Regions from separate parts of the Priestia sp. SB1 genome, predicted to be linked through region 2. Evidence: a T-box and tRNA genes for the amino acid it is inferred to sense, from the RefSeq annotation. Region 2 holds a T-box; the other holds one or more tRNA genes.
What was found. A T-box is a leader RNA that pairs with one kind of tRNA and senses whether it is charged. The one in region 2 lies ahead of ileS (isoleucine--tRNA ligase), so its partner is inferred to be a tRNA-Ile.
Positions count from the first base shown of each region.

Region 1: it has a tRNA-Ile gene. The T-box ahead of ileS (isoleucine--tRNA ligase) is inferred to sense a tRNA for this amino acid. The anticodon was not compared.

Region 1 is NZ_JBBJSS010000001.1:636,013-643,692, forward strand. Features, by position in the region: gene WKH56_RS03275 (peptidoglycan D,D-transpeptidase FtsI family protein) at 1-1,398, opposite strand, end outside; gene WKH56_RS03280 (MFS transporter) at 1,560-2,837, opposite strand; gene sodA (superoxide dismutase SodA) at 2,967-3,575, opposite strand; tRNA gene WKH56_RS03290 (tRNA-Ser) at 3,773-3,865, opposite strand; tRNA gene WKH56_RS03295 (tRNA-Ile) at 3,877-3,953, opposite strand; tRNA gene WKH56_RS03300 (tRNA-Asn) at 3,957-4,031, opposite strand; tRNA gene WKH56_RS03305 (tRNA-Met) at 4,072-4,145, opposite strand; tRNA gene WKH56_RS03310 (tRNA-Asn) at 4,147-4,221, opposite strand; gene WKH56_RS03315 (DUF456 domain-containing protein) at 4,284-4,769, opposite strand; gene WKH56_RS03320 (DUF1189 domain-containing protein) at 5,113-5,895, shown strand; gene WKH56_RS03325 (MFS transporter) at 6,047-7,258, opposite strand; gene WKH56_RS03330 (hypothetical protein) at 7,335-7,667, shown strand.
Region 2 is NZ_JBBJSS010000001.1:398,643-406,322, forward strand. Features, by position in the region: gene ileS (isoleucine--tRNA ligase) at 1-2,505, opposite strand, end outside; T-box leader at 2,577-2,797, opposite strand; gene WKH56_RS02015 (DivIVA domain-containing protein) at 2,867-3,361, opposite strand; gene WKH56_RS02020 (YlmH family RNA-binding protein) at 3,446-4,219, opposite strand; gene WKH56_RS02025 (YggT family protein) at 4,271-4,540, opposite strand; gene WKH56_RS02030 (cell division protein SepF) at 4,544-5,011, opposite strand; gene WKH56_RS02035 (YggS family pyridoxal phosphate-dependent enzyme) at 5,028-5,711, opposite strand; gene pgeF (peptidoglycan editing factor PgeF) at 5,719-6,540, opposite strand; gene WKH56_RS02045 (YlmC/YmxH family sporulation protein) at 6,615-6,869, opposite strand; gene sigG (RNA polymerase sporulation sigma factor SigG) at 7,215-7,680, opposite strand, start outside.

The DNA of each region.
Region 1 (7,680 bases), 240 kb from region 2:
GTTGGATGAATATTTTAACGCGGATGAATACGTTAAGGGTCCTAACCCCTCAGCCTCAGCTGATTTCTTAATTGGTGTTCCTTTAATTTTTAACGGTTCATCAACGAACACTGTGTTTGGCTTAATAGCTCCTGAATCTAAGCCAGCTAGAACCGTTGCCCCTTTTACAACAGAGCCCATTGTATAAGATGTTGAAATATTCCCTAATGCAAAATCTTCTATTTTAGGTACCCCAGTCTTCTTATCAATGGTGTATTTTTTACCTGCCATTGTTAAGATTTCTCCTGTGTGAGGATCCATCATAATCACAAAAGCACGGTCTAAAAACTGCGTTCCTTTCATTTTCTTTTTGGCTAAAAGCTGGTCCGTAATTTGTTTTTCTACCGCTTTTTGAAGCTCCATATCAATAGTTAAAACCAAATCACTGCCGCGTTCGCCTTTCGACACTTGAATTGTATCAAGGAGATTTCCTTTATCATCTGTTACATACTGGACTTTTTCTTTTTGACCGCTGAGCTGAGCTTCGTATTGCTTCTCTAAATAGCTCGTCCCAACTTGGTCATTTCGACTATAGCCTCTTGATAAGTAATACTGTACTTTATCTTTGGGCAGACCCTCGTTGGCAGAGGATACATTTCCAAGCAAAGTACGGAGAGTGCTGTTTTCTGGGTATGAGCGATCCCAATACGTTGTTGTATCAACACCCGGAAGTTCATCTAAATGCTCACTTACAACGGCATACTCTTCATTTGTCACACCGCTTTTAACAATTTGCGGGGTGTTAGAATAACCTGCCTCCATTTGGCGCTTAATAGCTAGAACTTCTAAATCACTCTTTAAACTTTCTAAATCTTTTTTAGAAATGCGGTCTAACTGACGTTGATACAGTTCGTCATCAGTCATTTCACCATCTTGAACTTTTTTGCGATCAGCTTTCGTAATTTTCTGCTCCGCTTCTTTAGGGTGAAGCATAATCCAGTAATCCTTCATGTCGCGTTCTGTAATTTTTACCACGTTTTTAGCATCTTTATTCTTTCTATTTTCTGGAATATCAATCACATTTGTGGTGTAAGGAACATCGATCATAGTGGCTAACTTTTTAGCGATGCGCAGCCTTTCTTCAGCTGTATTTCCTTGAAAACGAGTATATGTAATCGTATTTAAAGAGGTATTATCTACAATTACGCGGTTATACCGATCGTACATTTTCCCTCGAGGAACAGGCGTACTGACTGTAACGTCCTGTGTTTTTTCGACTTCTCGTTCGTAATTCTCACCGTACACAATTTGAACAAGTCCCAACCGCAAAATTAATACGGAAAATAGGGCAAATACGGTCAAGAAAAGTAAGTTCACACGAAAAGGCACGTGACTTTTTCTTCTTTTTTTCTTTTTCATACCAACACCTACACTTTATAAAACATATATACCATAACACCATAAAATCAGACATTTAGCAAATAAATAGACACCTGGCAGGTGCCTATTTACACAACGTATTTATTCTAAAAGAAAAGAGAGGCATTTTCCATAGTACAAATGAAGGAGCTGATAATACTCTAAGCTGGAGACTCTCCGTCTCCTTCATTTAATACTGGAGGAGTAACAGTCGTTTCTTTTTTGTGCAGAGGCTGTGAGATATGTCTTACACAAAAATAAATGATCGTATGCCCTGCTCCAACAATAGATAATAAAATAGGAATACTTTTTGCTTCATCAAAAAATAGTACGGCTATTAAAAATAAAGATATGGAAACGACGCGCCCAATATTCAGAAATACTTCTCTGACAACAATGTATTCGATTCTTTTTGAAACAACGTCCTTTGCTCGTCCAATCACATCGTACGTTAGAGAAATGAATGGAACCAACAAAATAGGATAGGCAATGGCAATACAAACAGCATATATAATTAACTTTGGATACGATAAGTTAAAGATAAGCAAAAAGACTGCTCCATAGAGAAGGAGGCCCCCGGTGAAAATAAATCGAAGGCGATTTTTTTGCTTAATAAATCTTGAGGCTACATAGTATCCTACAAACGCCACCGCTGAATTCACCAGTCCATAAGTTCCTAAAGCTAATTCACTTCCCGTCGTAATAAATACCATAACGGATACGACAAAAATGAACGTACCTTCACGCAATCCTTGAAAGAAATGAGCCTGTAATATTCGATTCCAGTCTTTGTTGACTTTTCGTTCAGCCCACACTTCTTTAAATTTGTATACTCCTTCAGCTGCGCGTCTTGTAATAAAAAAACTAAGCACAACGGCACCGACAAACAATAGCAGAGATACACCAAACACAATTTTATACCCAAGTGATTCATACAAAGCGGAAATAACAAAGCCCGCTCCTAAAGGACCAATCATCCCTGCAAAAGAGTTTAAGATCCCTAAAAATCCGTTAAAAAAGTCTCTTGTATCAGGTTCTGTAATTTCAAAAGTTAGCACATTAAAAGCTAGCCAATAAAAGCCATATCCTATACCCAGCAGTCCACCAAGCAATACTAAATACTCGGCTGCGTTAGCTCCACTGACCAATACAGCGATATAAAAAACAGCTAAAAAAGATACGCCTAACCTTAAAACCACAACCCGGTCAATTCGTTTGGCCCATTTACCTGCTAAAATAAACGTAAGGGGCTGAAGCACCACTACCGCTAAATTATAAATAGCGAGATCCGAAAATTCTCCTGATTGTTTCCACAGATAAATGTTAACAAACGAATTGGAAATTGAAATAGCCAAGGCATAAAGACCGCCTATAATTAAAAGCAAAAGTAAATCTTTACTAACTTCTACATCTCCAACTACTTTTTTTAATAAAGGCATATCAAAAAACTCCTTTTCTCTTCTACACCTAGTGTGTGAAAAAGAAAAGGAGATATGTAAAAGAATTGGAAAACAAAAAAGCCAGTAAAGGTAATAATTACTTTACTGGCTTTTAAATACGTCTTCAGCTTATTTTGCAGCGTCGTAACGCTTAGCAACTTCGTCCCATTTTACAACATTAAAGAATGCTGAAATGTAATCTGGACGGCGGTTTTGATAATTTAAGTAGTAAGCGTGCTCCCAAACGTCTAGACCAAGAATTGGCGTTTTGCCTTCCATTAATGGGCTATCTTGGTTTGGTGTGCTTGTTACTTCTAATTCGCCGTTGTTTACAACTAACCAAGCCCAGCCAGAACCGAAGCGAGTTTTAGCTGCATTTGCAAATTCTTCTTTGAATTGATCAAAGCTGCCGAATTTGCTAGCGATAGCGTCTGCTAATTCACCAGTTGGAGCACCGCCGCCGTTAGGGCAAAGGATTGTCCAAAATAATGAGTGGTTCGCATGACCGCCACCGTTATTGCGTACTGCTGTACGGATATCTTCAGGAACAGCATCTAAGTTTGAAATTAACTCTTCAATACTTTTGCTTTCTAAATCCGCTTTGCCTTCAACAGCAGCGTTTAGGTTTGTAACATATGTGTTGTGATGTTTTGTGTGGTGAATATTCATTGTTTCTTTGTCGATATGTGGTTCCAGTGCATCGTATGCATAAGGTAGTTCTGGTAATTTGTAAGCCATGAATAATTCCTCCTTCAAAATATGTAAGCATTTTGGCGCAAAAGCACCATATACGTTTAGATTAGCAAATTTACCCTACTCTTTCAAATAAAAAGTACCTAATCCATGATTTATATTTACCTAATTCCCATTCGCTATTCTTTTAAACATAAAAAAAGCTTCTTTTTCTCAAAAGAAGCTTTGAATAGACAATAGTATGGCGGAGGAAGAGGGATTCGAACCCCCGCGGGCTTTAACACCCCTGTCGGTTTTCAAGACCGATCCCTTCAGCCGGACTTGGGTATTCCTCCAACCCTATAAATGGTGGACCCTGCAGGACTCGAACCTGCGACCGGACGGTTATGAGCCGTCTGCTCTAACCAGCTGAGCTAAGGGTCCACGTGGCTCCACAGGTAGGACTCGAACCTACGACCGATCGGTTAACAGCCGATAGCTCTACCACTGAGCTACTGTGGAACAATATGAATTATGTATGTCACAAACGTAAATTGGAAAATAGCGGCGGAGGGGATCGAACCCCCGACCTCACGGGTATGAACCGTACGCTCTAGCCAGCTGAGCTACACCGCCATGGCTCCACAGGTAGGACTCGAACCTACGACCGATCGGTTAACAGCCGATAGCTCTACCACTGAGCTACTGTGGAACAATATAACATTTACTAGCGACATTAAAAATTTAACATGTTTCTGGCCTAAAGTCAATATATTATTTTAAAACAGCGTATAAAAAATAGGCAATCATCAACAGTTGAATAAATCCTTTCGAGATAGCGCCACTAAAAAAGCCAATAACCGAACCTACTCCAATTTTTACTGCGTTGCTAATTGTGGTCCGATGAACAATCAGTTCTCCTACAATCGCTCCGATAAACGGCCCTAAAATAATTCCAAATCCCGGAATAACAAACGGACCCACAAGCAATCCAACTGTACTTCCCCAAACGCCTGCTTTAGTGCCTCCGAATTTTTTCACACCAATAATATTAGCGATATAGTCTGCTAAAAAAAGTGCGACAACTAACAATCCTTGTATCACCCAAAATAACCAGCTATAGGAGCTAAAATCATAAAATAAACCGTATATAACAAATCCTAGCGCTACAAATAGCACGCTTGGGATGATGGGATAAACCAACCCAACAAACGATACAGCAAAGCTAATGATAACTAATGCCCAACATAAAATAGCCATGCCCGCACCTATCCTTTTTATTATTACTATTTATCATACAATAACCACTCCTATAAAGAAAGACCTTGCACCACGAGACCTTCCTTTATTTTACTTTCAAATATATCTTCAGATAACGATTTTCGAGTGTACCACTGCACTATTAACAGCACAGTCCTCAAACTGCCCGTAATATCCCCCAAAAACAATGACAGCAAAATCTGTACATATAAAGAAATGCTTTTGACAAAACGCTCCATCGCACTATTGTAATTGGTAACGTTTTCTAAAATCTATTGTAAACCTTAAATTTCCGCTATAAAATAAGGTATAATCAGAATTTTCAATAATAGGAGGCTTTACAATGAGCATGCTGAAAAAGATAGCATGGAGTTTTACTTCCTTCAAAAAAATAAGATCGCTTCGCTTTGAGCATACGAATAAAACAATTGGCTTTGTGCTGTTTTTAACATTCATTTCTTTGCTGCCTACATTTTTCTTTATGACTTTGACGATTGTAAACGGCTATCATACCGCGACTACAGATCTCCCGAAATCTGTTTCTTCTTTTTCTATTTCAAATTCACAGCTTACGTCAAGCCAACCTTTCACAAAAAAAGTAAACGGTACCGCTTTTATCTTAGACCCCTCACAGTCTATTGAACGGTTTCATTCCCCTGCTCATGCAATTGGTTTTTTAAAGGATGGAATTTACATCACGACTAATTCACAAACACAAACGTATTCATATGAGTTGCTAAACTGGCATCATAAAGATAAAAATGAACTGTTAAACTTGCTGCACGAACAAAAATTTTCTTTATACATACTTGTCCCTATCGCTATGCTTTTACTGTACGTATTAACATCTGGACTAAACTTCCTTTCTATTACCTGCCTTGCTTATCTTGGAAAACTGATTGGACTCATCACTAAGAAGCAGCTTCCTTTCAAACAGCTATGGGCACTGAGCGCTTATAGTACGGTAGCCTTCACGCTGCTTTATACGCTTTTTGAAGCTTTTTCTTTGTCTCTAGCAACACATAGCTCTCTTTACTGGATAGGAACGTTCTTCATTTACTTATTGCTCGTCACAAGGGTTCCTATGAGAAAAAAGGTAAAACCTAATAAAGCGATTGAAACATAACGAAATGAATCCAATCAACGGCTAGAAGCACCTACATACATAAAATCTATGTTTACCCTGCCAATGAAAAGCTCCGAACGAATTTAATTCTTGATCAAGAATCAAATTTGTTGGGAGCTTCTTCAACTAACATACTTTTGTCCCAGCCTCTTTATTTCTGTACAACTTTTCTTCTCCCCATTGCAGAAGAAAAAATTTTCAACTGATACAAAACCCACAAACCTCCTGCTGCGAGCAAACTAAAGCTATAAATAAACATCAGCCTTTCAGTATGCATCCACACTTCAAAAACAACGGGTCCCAGCGCTACTCCTAAAAATCTCACCGTTCCATAAATGGATACAATAAATCCTCTTTCTTCGTCTGAAGCCGCTGAAGTAATCATCATATTAATACAAGGAAGAACAAATCCTAAGCCGCCAAAGGCGACTGTCAAACAAAACATCAGCACAGGAAGCGTATAAATCACCGTTAATACTCCAAACATTACGAATAAAAGAATCATTCCTACTATCATCAATTTTTTCATGAGCACTACATCTGTTTTGATTCGCTGACCGGTCCAATAAGAAACGAGCGTCATCGCGCCAAGAGGAAATAAAAAAGCGGTTCCTTTGAAAAAACCGTCTATATGATACGTTTCCTCTATTAAAAAAGATAAGTAATATAAAATGCCAAATAATAAAAACAACCCCAGTCCCCCGACAAAGAATAAAGGAAAAAGCGATTTTCTTTTATCATAGACAATCCCAATGGCTCTCTTTAAATACTCTCCAACAGATACTGAATCTGAACCTGTTTTCGCTTCTCTCACATACAAGGCTATACCTACTAAAGCAGCACCTGCCGCTAAAGGATACACAAAAAATGCGGCATACCATACAACGAGTGCCGCCGTTGCTCCAATTATAGGTGCAACCACTTTTCCAGCTCCATTATATACTTCTAAAATCCCAAGGACTTTTGCTCTTTTTTCCCCTGTAAATACATCTCCAGTTAATGCCATTGCCAACGTTGTAGTACCAGCAGCGCCAATCCCTTGAATCACTCTTCCAGCCATCAACACAGCAAAGCTTCCAGAAGAGACCAAAGCGCTACTAGCAGCGACAAGGCTACCGATTATCATCACGATGAGGGAATACATAATTAATTTTTTACGTCCATATCGATCTGATAAAATTCCTACCGCAGGAATACACAATGCAGCCGGAATCGAAAATACACTCAGTATCAAACTGGTTTGGACTCCACTTAAGTGAAGTGACTTTTGAATGCTTGGCAGCAGAGGAATGAGCATGGAATTTCCCAGCACCATGATGAAAGGCAATAAGCCTAATGAAACAATCATTAATTTTTCTTTCAATTTTCGTTCTCCAATCATATTTAAGTAAGACAAGCATAGGCTTTACACATAAGCAAAAGAATGAAGGAGGAGCGTAATGAAAAAGCTATGTGCATTAGCCGCTTTCGCTTTTATCGGATATATTTGTCACTACGACATTAAATACGGTACCATTCCTACTGCGACTGAAGCAGTTCAAGTCAGCAAAGCGCAGCCTGCAGAAACAAAAGCCGCCAGCTCTTCTTCCACCTATACAAAAATAAAAATTAAGCCAGGCGATACAGTTTTGTCCGTCATTGAAGAGCTTACAAAAAAATCGATACCGGTTTCTATGAACCAAATGATTAAAGACTTTAAGAAGTTAAATAACGGTACAGCGCCTGAAGATATTCAAATTGGAAAAACGTATAAGTTCCCTATTTACAAGTAATGACAGCATTCTT
Region 2 (7,680 bases):
TGTTGGATACAGCGTTAATTTTGCTTCTAAAGACTTACCGATTACTTTTTCATTACGAGCTTGTTCTAGCGCTTTTAAGACTTCATCGCGAAGCTCCATGAACGCATCCCATTTCTCTACTAATTGATCTGCTCCTTCAATTTCTTGAACCTCTGGCATATCAACTAGCTGCGCGCTTTCTTCCGTTACGTTCGGAATGTGAACCCATACTTCGTCTGCTGTATGAGAAAGAATTGGAGACACTAATTTCGTTAACGATAATAACGTTTCATAAAGAACCGTTTGAATGCTGCGACGCTCTACATTATTTTCTGCTTCAATGTACAATACATCTTTTGCAAAGTCTAAGTAGAATGAACTCATATCAATTGTACAGAAATTATGCACTGCGTGATAAATGCTTGAGAATTCATATGAATCATAAGATTTTTTCACTTTATCAATTAATTTGTTCAGCTTCACAAGCATGTAGCGATCTACTTCACGAAGGTCTTCAACGGCTACAGCGTCAGTTGTTGGATTAAAATCCGCTAGGTTTCCTAGTAAGAAACGGAACGTGTTGCGGATTTTACGGTATACTTCTGCTACTTGTTTTAAAATGTTATCAGATACACGAACATCCGCTTGGTAATCTACAGAAGCTACCCATAGACGTAAAATATCCGCACCTAGTTGTTTCATTACTTTTTCTGGAATTACAACATTCCCTAATGACTTACTCATTTTGCGACCTTCACCGTCTAAAGCAAATCCGTGGCTAAGTACGCCTTTATAAGGTGCTTCACCTGTTACAGCTACACTTGTAGAAAGACTTGAATTAAACCAGCCGCGGTATTGGTCAGAACCTTCTAAATACAAATCAGCCGGACGCTGTAAGTCTTCACGCTCTTCAAGAACAGCTTGATGTGAAGAACCAGAGTCAAACCATACGTCCATGATGTCTGTTTCTTTTGTGAAACGGCCATTTGGGCTTCCTTCATGAGTAAAGCCTTCTGGAAGCAAGTCTTTTGCTTCACGCTCAAACCATACGTTTGATCCATGTTCTCTAAATAGATTTGATACGTGCTCAATTGTCTCGTCCGTAATGATTGGCTCATCATTTTCAGCATAAAATACTGGAATCGGAACGCCCCATGCACGTTGACGAGAAATACACCAGTCTCCGCGGTCACGCACCATGTTATAAAGTCGAGTTTCACCCCAAGTAGGCACCCATTCTGTTTTTTCTACTGCTTTTAATAAATCTTCACGGAAATCTTTAATAGACGCAAACCACTGTGCTGTTGCACGGAAAATTGTTGGTTTCTTCGTACGCCAGTCATGTGGATATGAGTGGGTAATGAAACTTAATTTTAACAGCGCGCCTTCTTCTTCTAGTTTGTCTGTAATCGGCTTATTCGCTTTATCATAGAATAATCCTTCAAATCCTGGTGCTTCATTCGTCATATGACCCTTACTATCAACTGGACAAAGAACTTCCAAACCGTATTTTTGACCAACGATAAAGTCGTCTTCCCCGTGTCCCGGTGCTGTATGAACACAGCCAGTACCAGCATCAGTCGTTACGTGATCGCCAAGAACAACTAAAGAATCGCGCTTGTAGATTGGATGTTCAGCTACCACGCGTTCAAGTTCTGAACCTTTTACTGTACGAAGTGTCTTATAGTCAGCCCATTCAATTTCTTTAGCAACTGTTTCAATAAGTTCAGTTGCTACCACATATTTTGCTCCATCTGCTTCAACTACGCTGTACTGAAGCTCGGGATTGACAGCAATCCCTTGGTTAGCTGGCATTGTCCATGGTGTTGTCGTCCAAATGATGAATTTTTCATCTTGTTCAAGCACGCCTTTACCATCTTTCACATTAAACGCTACGTAAATAGAAGCTGAACGCTTGTCATAGTATTCAATTTCCGCTTCTGCTAAAGCAGATTCACTTGAAGGAGACCAGTATACAGGTTTTAATCCTTTGTAGATATAGCCTTTTTTCGCCATATCGCCAAATACTTTGATTTGCTGCGCTTCGTACTGTGGCTGAAGCGTTACATATGGATTATCCCAATCTCCGCGTACGCCTAAACGCTTGAACTGCTCACGCTGGCCGTTTACTTGTTCCCAAGCATACTGTTCGCAAAGCTTACGGAATTCAGCTACTGTCATTTCTTTGCGGTTTACTTTTTTATTTTTTGTTAAAGCCGTTTCAATTGGCAAGCCGTGTGTATCCCAGCCTGGCACATAAGGTGCGCAGAAGCCTGACATCGACTTATAGCGAACGATAAAATCTTTTAAAATTTTATTTAAGGCATGTCCCATGTGAATATCGCCATTGGCATATGGAGGTCCATCATGCAGGACGAATAGCGGGCGGCCTTCCGTACGTTTTTGTACTTTTTCATAAATATTCATTTCAGCCCACTGTTCTTGCATTTTAGGCTCGCGGTTCGGTAAATTTCCACGCATCGGAAATTCAGTTTTTGGCATCAATAATGTATCTTTATATTCCATGTTTTACCCTCCAAAAAAAAACGTAAATTTCATATCTTTTTGCACCATAACAAAAAGACCTCCTCATCCCAAAAAGGGACGAGAAGGCCTCCCGCGGTACCACCCTAGTAGATTTGCTGCACGCAAATCCTCTTTGCATTCGTAACGTGAATAAACCGCCACTGCTTACTATCATCATTTCAGCAATGGTACTCTAGGGTGATTTTCACTTTTTTGTTTGTTATCGAGCTCGCACCATCCTCGATTCGCTTTGACAAACTAAAAAAGCTACTGTCCCTGTCTCCGTACTGTTTGATATGAAATTTCATCTGTTACCAAATTATATGACAACAAAACGTGAGAAGTCAAGATGATGTCTTGACTAGTCAATTTTTTCTTCTAGCGCTGGCATCTCATAATCCATCAACTGATCCCAGTCATCGCTGTTTAACATTTCAAGCTGTGCTTCAATTAACATTTTGAAACGAGTTCTAAATACTTTAGACTGCTTTTTCGTCTCCTCAATGTCCATCGCAATTTTACGAGACTTAGACAGTGCTTCATTAATAATACGGTCCGCATTTTTTTCTGCTTCTTTTATAATGAGCTTCGCTTCTTTTTCAGCGTTTCGCTTTACATCTTCCGCTGCTTCTTGAGCAATTAAAATTGATTTATTTAACGTTTCTTCGATGTTAGTAAAATGTCCAAGACGATCTGTTAATTCAGATACCCTTCCTTCTAACTCCTTTTTATCACGCATTACCAGCTCATAGTCTTTAATTACTTGGTCAAGAAACTCATTTACTTCATCTTCATCATATCCGCGAAACCCGCGATTAAACTCTTTGTTATGAATATCCAAAGGGGTTAAAGGCATCTAGGCCACCTCCGTGTTGTCTCATTACATCATTAGTAATGGTTTATTCGACATATTTTTAAAATTTCCTGCTAGTAGATTTCTTTATTTCTGCTTCCCTACAACAATTCGCCATTTTTCTTTTTTGGTTTTGCCTTCAAGTGAAACGATACGACTTCTGCCGTGGCCACGAAGCGACAAAATATCACCTTCATGACATTCAAAAGAAGGCTGTTCAATGACTTTAAAATTTACTTTTACCGCTCCATTTGCAATAAACGGCTGGACTTTTTGTCTTGATAGATTGTGAATGGTCGACAGCAAAACATCAAGCCTCATTGAAGAAACTGTATAAACGTGTTCAATCAGCTCTTCTTTTACCACATGCAGCTGCTCTCTTTGAATAGAAGAAAGTGAAACTTTGGCTTTTCCAATTGATGTTAAATTCATCTCAATATAAGAAGAAATTTCCTCTGCAGCTACAAGCTGAATATCGTCTCCCGCGACCAAAATATCGCCAAATTTTGAACGGCGCAGTCCTAAGGACATCGCCGAACCAAGAACTTGAGGATGTTCAATCGTCACAAACTTTTTAGGATAATTCAATTCGTACATATGCAACTGAAAATCTTCGCTTTCAGGCACATAGTAATCCGGATATAGCAGCGCACGCTTGCGTTCAGCAAACGGTTGTCCACCATCAAATGAAACTTGAACCTCTCCTTCAGTCCCAACAATAGCCGTCACAATCTGCTGCTCTCTTGGATCTAAAAAGTCCGTTAATTTTGGGCTGTATTGATGTAGGACATCTTCTTTCCACTGAAGAACTTGATCAATAAACCCATGTTCTTCTTGCCTAAAATGTTCATAAATAGACATATTATTACTCCTACTATTGGTATGTAAAAAAGGAATCCAGCGATTCCTTTTTTAAATAAACCCCATCACATTATTAAGTGAATACACGCCTCTTTCCGCAAATCGTAGTAAAAAGATTGCAACAAGAGGTGAAATATCAATCATGCCAATAGGCGGAATGATTTTACGAAAAGGCTCTAAGTAAGGCTCGCAAATACTGCCAAGCAGCTGACCAAACTTAGAGGCTCTTACATCGGGTACCCAAGACATCAAAATGTAAATAATCAGTGCCCATGAGTAAAGCCCAATCAATTTTGCGAGAATCCCAAAAACGATGTCCAAAAACTACCACCTCTTTACGTTTGTTGTATCGTGTTCTCCCATCATATCTGAAATGCTTCCGCTTACGTCTACATTATCAGGTGTACATAAAAAGATGTCGGTTCCAATTTTTTGAATGTCCCCGCCTAAAGCATAAACTGTACCACTTAAAAAGTCGACAATTCTCACTGCTTGATCTCGTTGAATGCGCTGTAAATTAACAACTACGACTTTACGATTTTTTAAATGATCCGTAATTTCTTGTGCTTCGGCATAGACGCGAGGTTCGCAAAGCATCATTTTTGATGATTTTTGAACGCTTTGTAAGCTAATCACGTTTTGCTGCTGATTCGGCTGCTGACTAGCTTTCACTGCTGGTCTCGACTGCTGTACAGGCTCTTCTACCGACTCTTCTTGTTCGTAATGTTCTTCTACATATTCAGTATCGTCATCAAGAGCAAAGAAACTTCTAAAGCGATTTTTCATACTCATCTTGAATTACACCTCCTTAACGTTCATTCCCAACTAACGTGGTTCCTAGTCGAATGAATGTTGCTCCTTCTTCAATTGCAATTGCATAATCGTTTGACATTCCCATTGATAGCTCCGTACACGGTGCATATTGCAAGTTTAGTTCTTGTATACGACTCTGCAATTTTTTTAGACCTTGAAAACAGCTGCGAAGCAAGGACTCGTCATCTGTGTGAGGAGCCATGGTCATTAATCCAACTACTTGGATATTTGTAAATGTTTCAAGAGATTGAATAAATGGAATTACCTCTTCTACAGCAAGGCCATGCTTTGATTGTTCTTCGGCAACATTAACTTGTACAAAACATTTTATACGATGTCCTGCACGTTTATCAATTTCTTTTGCTAAAGATAATCGGTCTAGTGAATGAATATAGTCAACTTTATCAATCACATGTTTTACTTTTCTTGTTTGTAAGCTTCCGATAAAATGCCAGGTCGCTTTCTCACCGATTGATTCATACTTTTCTAGAAGACCTTCATCCCTGTTTTCTCCAAGATGTAAAATGCCTGCATCCACTGCTTCTGCTGCTCGTTTTGTGGAAACATATTTTGTTACAGCAATCAGCTCTACATCTTCTCGATTTCGATTAACTTTTTTACATGCTTCAGCAATTGTTTGTTGAACTGCTTCTAGATTTTCACTTACGCTAGCTGTCACTATGTAATTACTCCTCCTTAAAGCCTATGAAGTTAAACATGCGTCCTGTTTTCCCTTGGTCGCGGCGATGTGAGAAGAACAGGTCATCTTCACAGCTTGTACAATACGACGATGTTAAAATTCGTTCCGGCAATACGCCTGCGTTTTGAATCAGCAGCTTATTGACTTTTTTTAAATTAAGCGCGTATTGTCCAGGGCTTACTTCTTGATATCCATTTTGGCCAACTACTTCGTTTACTTGTGTAATGACGCGGTTATCGACAACATAACAGCAATCTTCAATCGAAGGGCCAATCGCCACGTAAATATCTTCAACCGGAACATTTTCTTGCTCTACCCACCGCCGAATCATATTTTTTGCAATATCTTTTACTGTTCCCTTCCACCCAGCATGAGCAAGACCAACTAAATGGTGATCAGGCGCATAGAAGTACAGCGGAACGCAATCTGCATAACATAAAGCTAACAAAATATCAGATTCATTTGTATAAATGCCATCCGCTGCTTTTATGCCCTCTTCATACTTGTAGAGTCCTTTTGTACAGTCGGCTTTTGTTACTTTTTGAACAGTTGCTTCATGTACTTGTTCAGCACATACAAAGCTTTCAAAAGACATGTCTAGTTCGGCTGCTAAAATTTTTCTATTTGTAATAACATCTTCTACGTTATCGTTTACGTGAAGCCCTAGGTTAAAAGAAGCAAATGGAGGTTTACTCACGCCACCATTTTTTGTGGTGAAACCAACAACAAGCATATCATTCTTTTCTACCCAAGGGCTCAGCCACATAAACGACTCGTGATGGCTTTTTTTTAATGGCTCAGGATTCATGTATGTGACACATCCCTTGTTTCATTTATTCTCACATATTGTACCACAGATTGCTAGGTGCTGTTGACAAAAAACTAATTCTCTTCAGGCTGAAATGCGTCTTTATAACGTACTAAAATGACATCGGAACCAATTTTCACAATATTTTTCCACGGAATCACAATTTCATCATCTTTTCCAAAGAAGCCCAATACACGAGAGCCTCCGATAATGACGGCCTGTATTTTTCCCGTTGTTAAGTCAATATCAATATCCCCTACATTTCCAAGTTTTTTGCCATCAGCTACATTCACTACATCTTTCAGCTGAAACTCTGAAATCTTTAACATGCTCTCTCCTCCTATAGCCAACTTTATTCCTTAGCCTATATATATTTTCAAATTTTCATTTCATGAAGGAAAAGCTTATTTTTTCTCTGCCATTCTCTTTCTATAAGCATTTTGTTCACTAATTACACAGTTTTTCATCAAGAGACATTCTCAACAAGCAGCGAGAAGTCCTCATAGCAATAGGAAATCTAACATGAATATCTTTTGGTCATATATTCATTGATACATACAAAATAAGCACCGTGTCCGTTTTTATAGACACGATGCTTATTAAGTTGAACATCAAATAAAGTGAATGGTATTGATTGTATGAACACGGGCAGCTGCCAGTTTAGAGAGCTTTTGTTAACTTTGAATATTTTTATTCATCTGTTTAATAGCAGCTTTTTCTAAACGAGAAACCTGCGCTTGAGAAATACCAATTTCTTCAGCCACTTCCATCTGTGTTTTACCTTGGAAGAAGCGCTTTCGTAAAATTAGTTTTTCTCGCTCGTTCAATCTTCTCATACCTTCTTGCAAAGCAATTTCTTCAATCCAAGTTGAATCACGGTTGCGTTCATCGCTTAGCTGATCCATCACATAGATTGGGTCTCCGCCATCATTGTAAATAGGTTCAAATAAAGAAACCGGATCTTGGATAGCATCTAAAGCAAACACAATTTCTTCATGCGGTACTTCTAGGACTTTTGAAATTTCCTCAGCTGTAGGTTCCTTGGATGTTTCACTCATAAGCCTTTCACGAACTTGAAGAGCTTTATAAGCAATATCACGAAGGGAACGAGAAACACGGATTGGATTATTGTCACGTAAA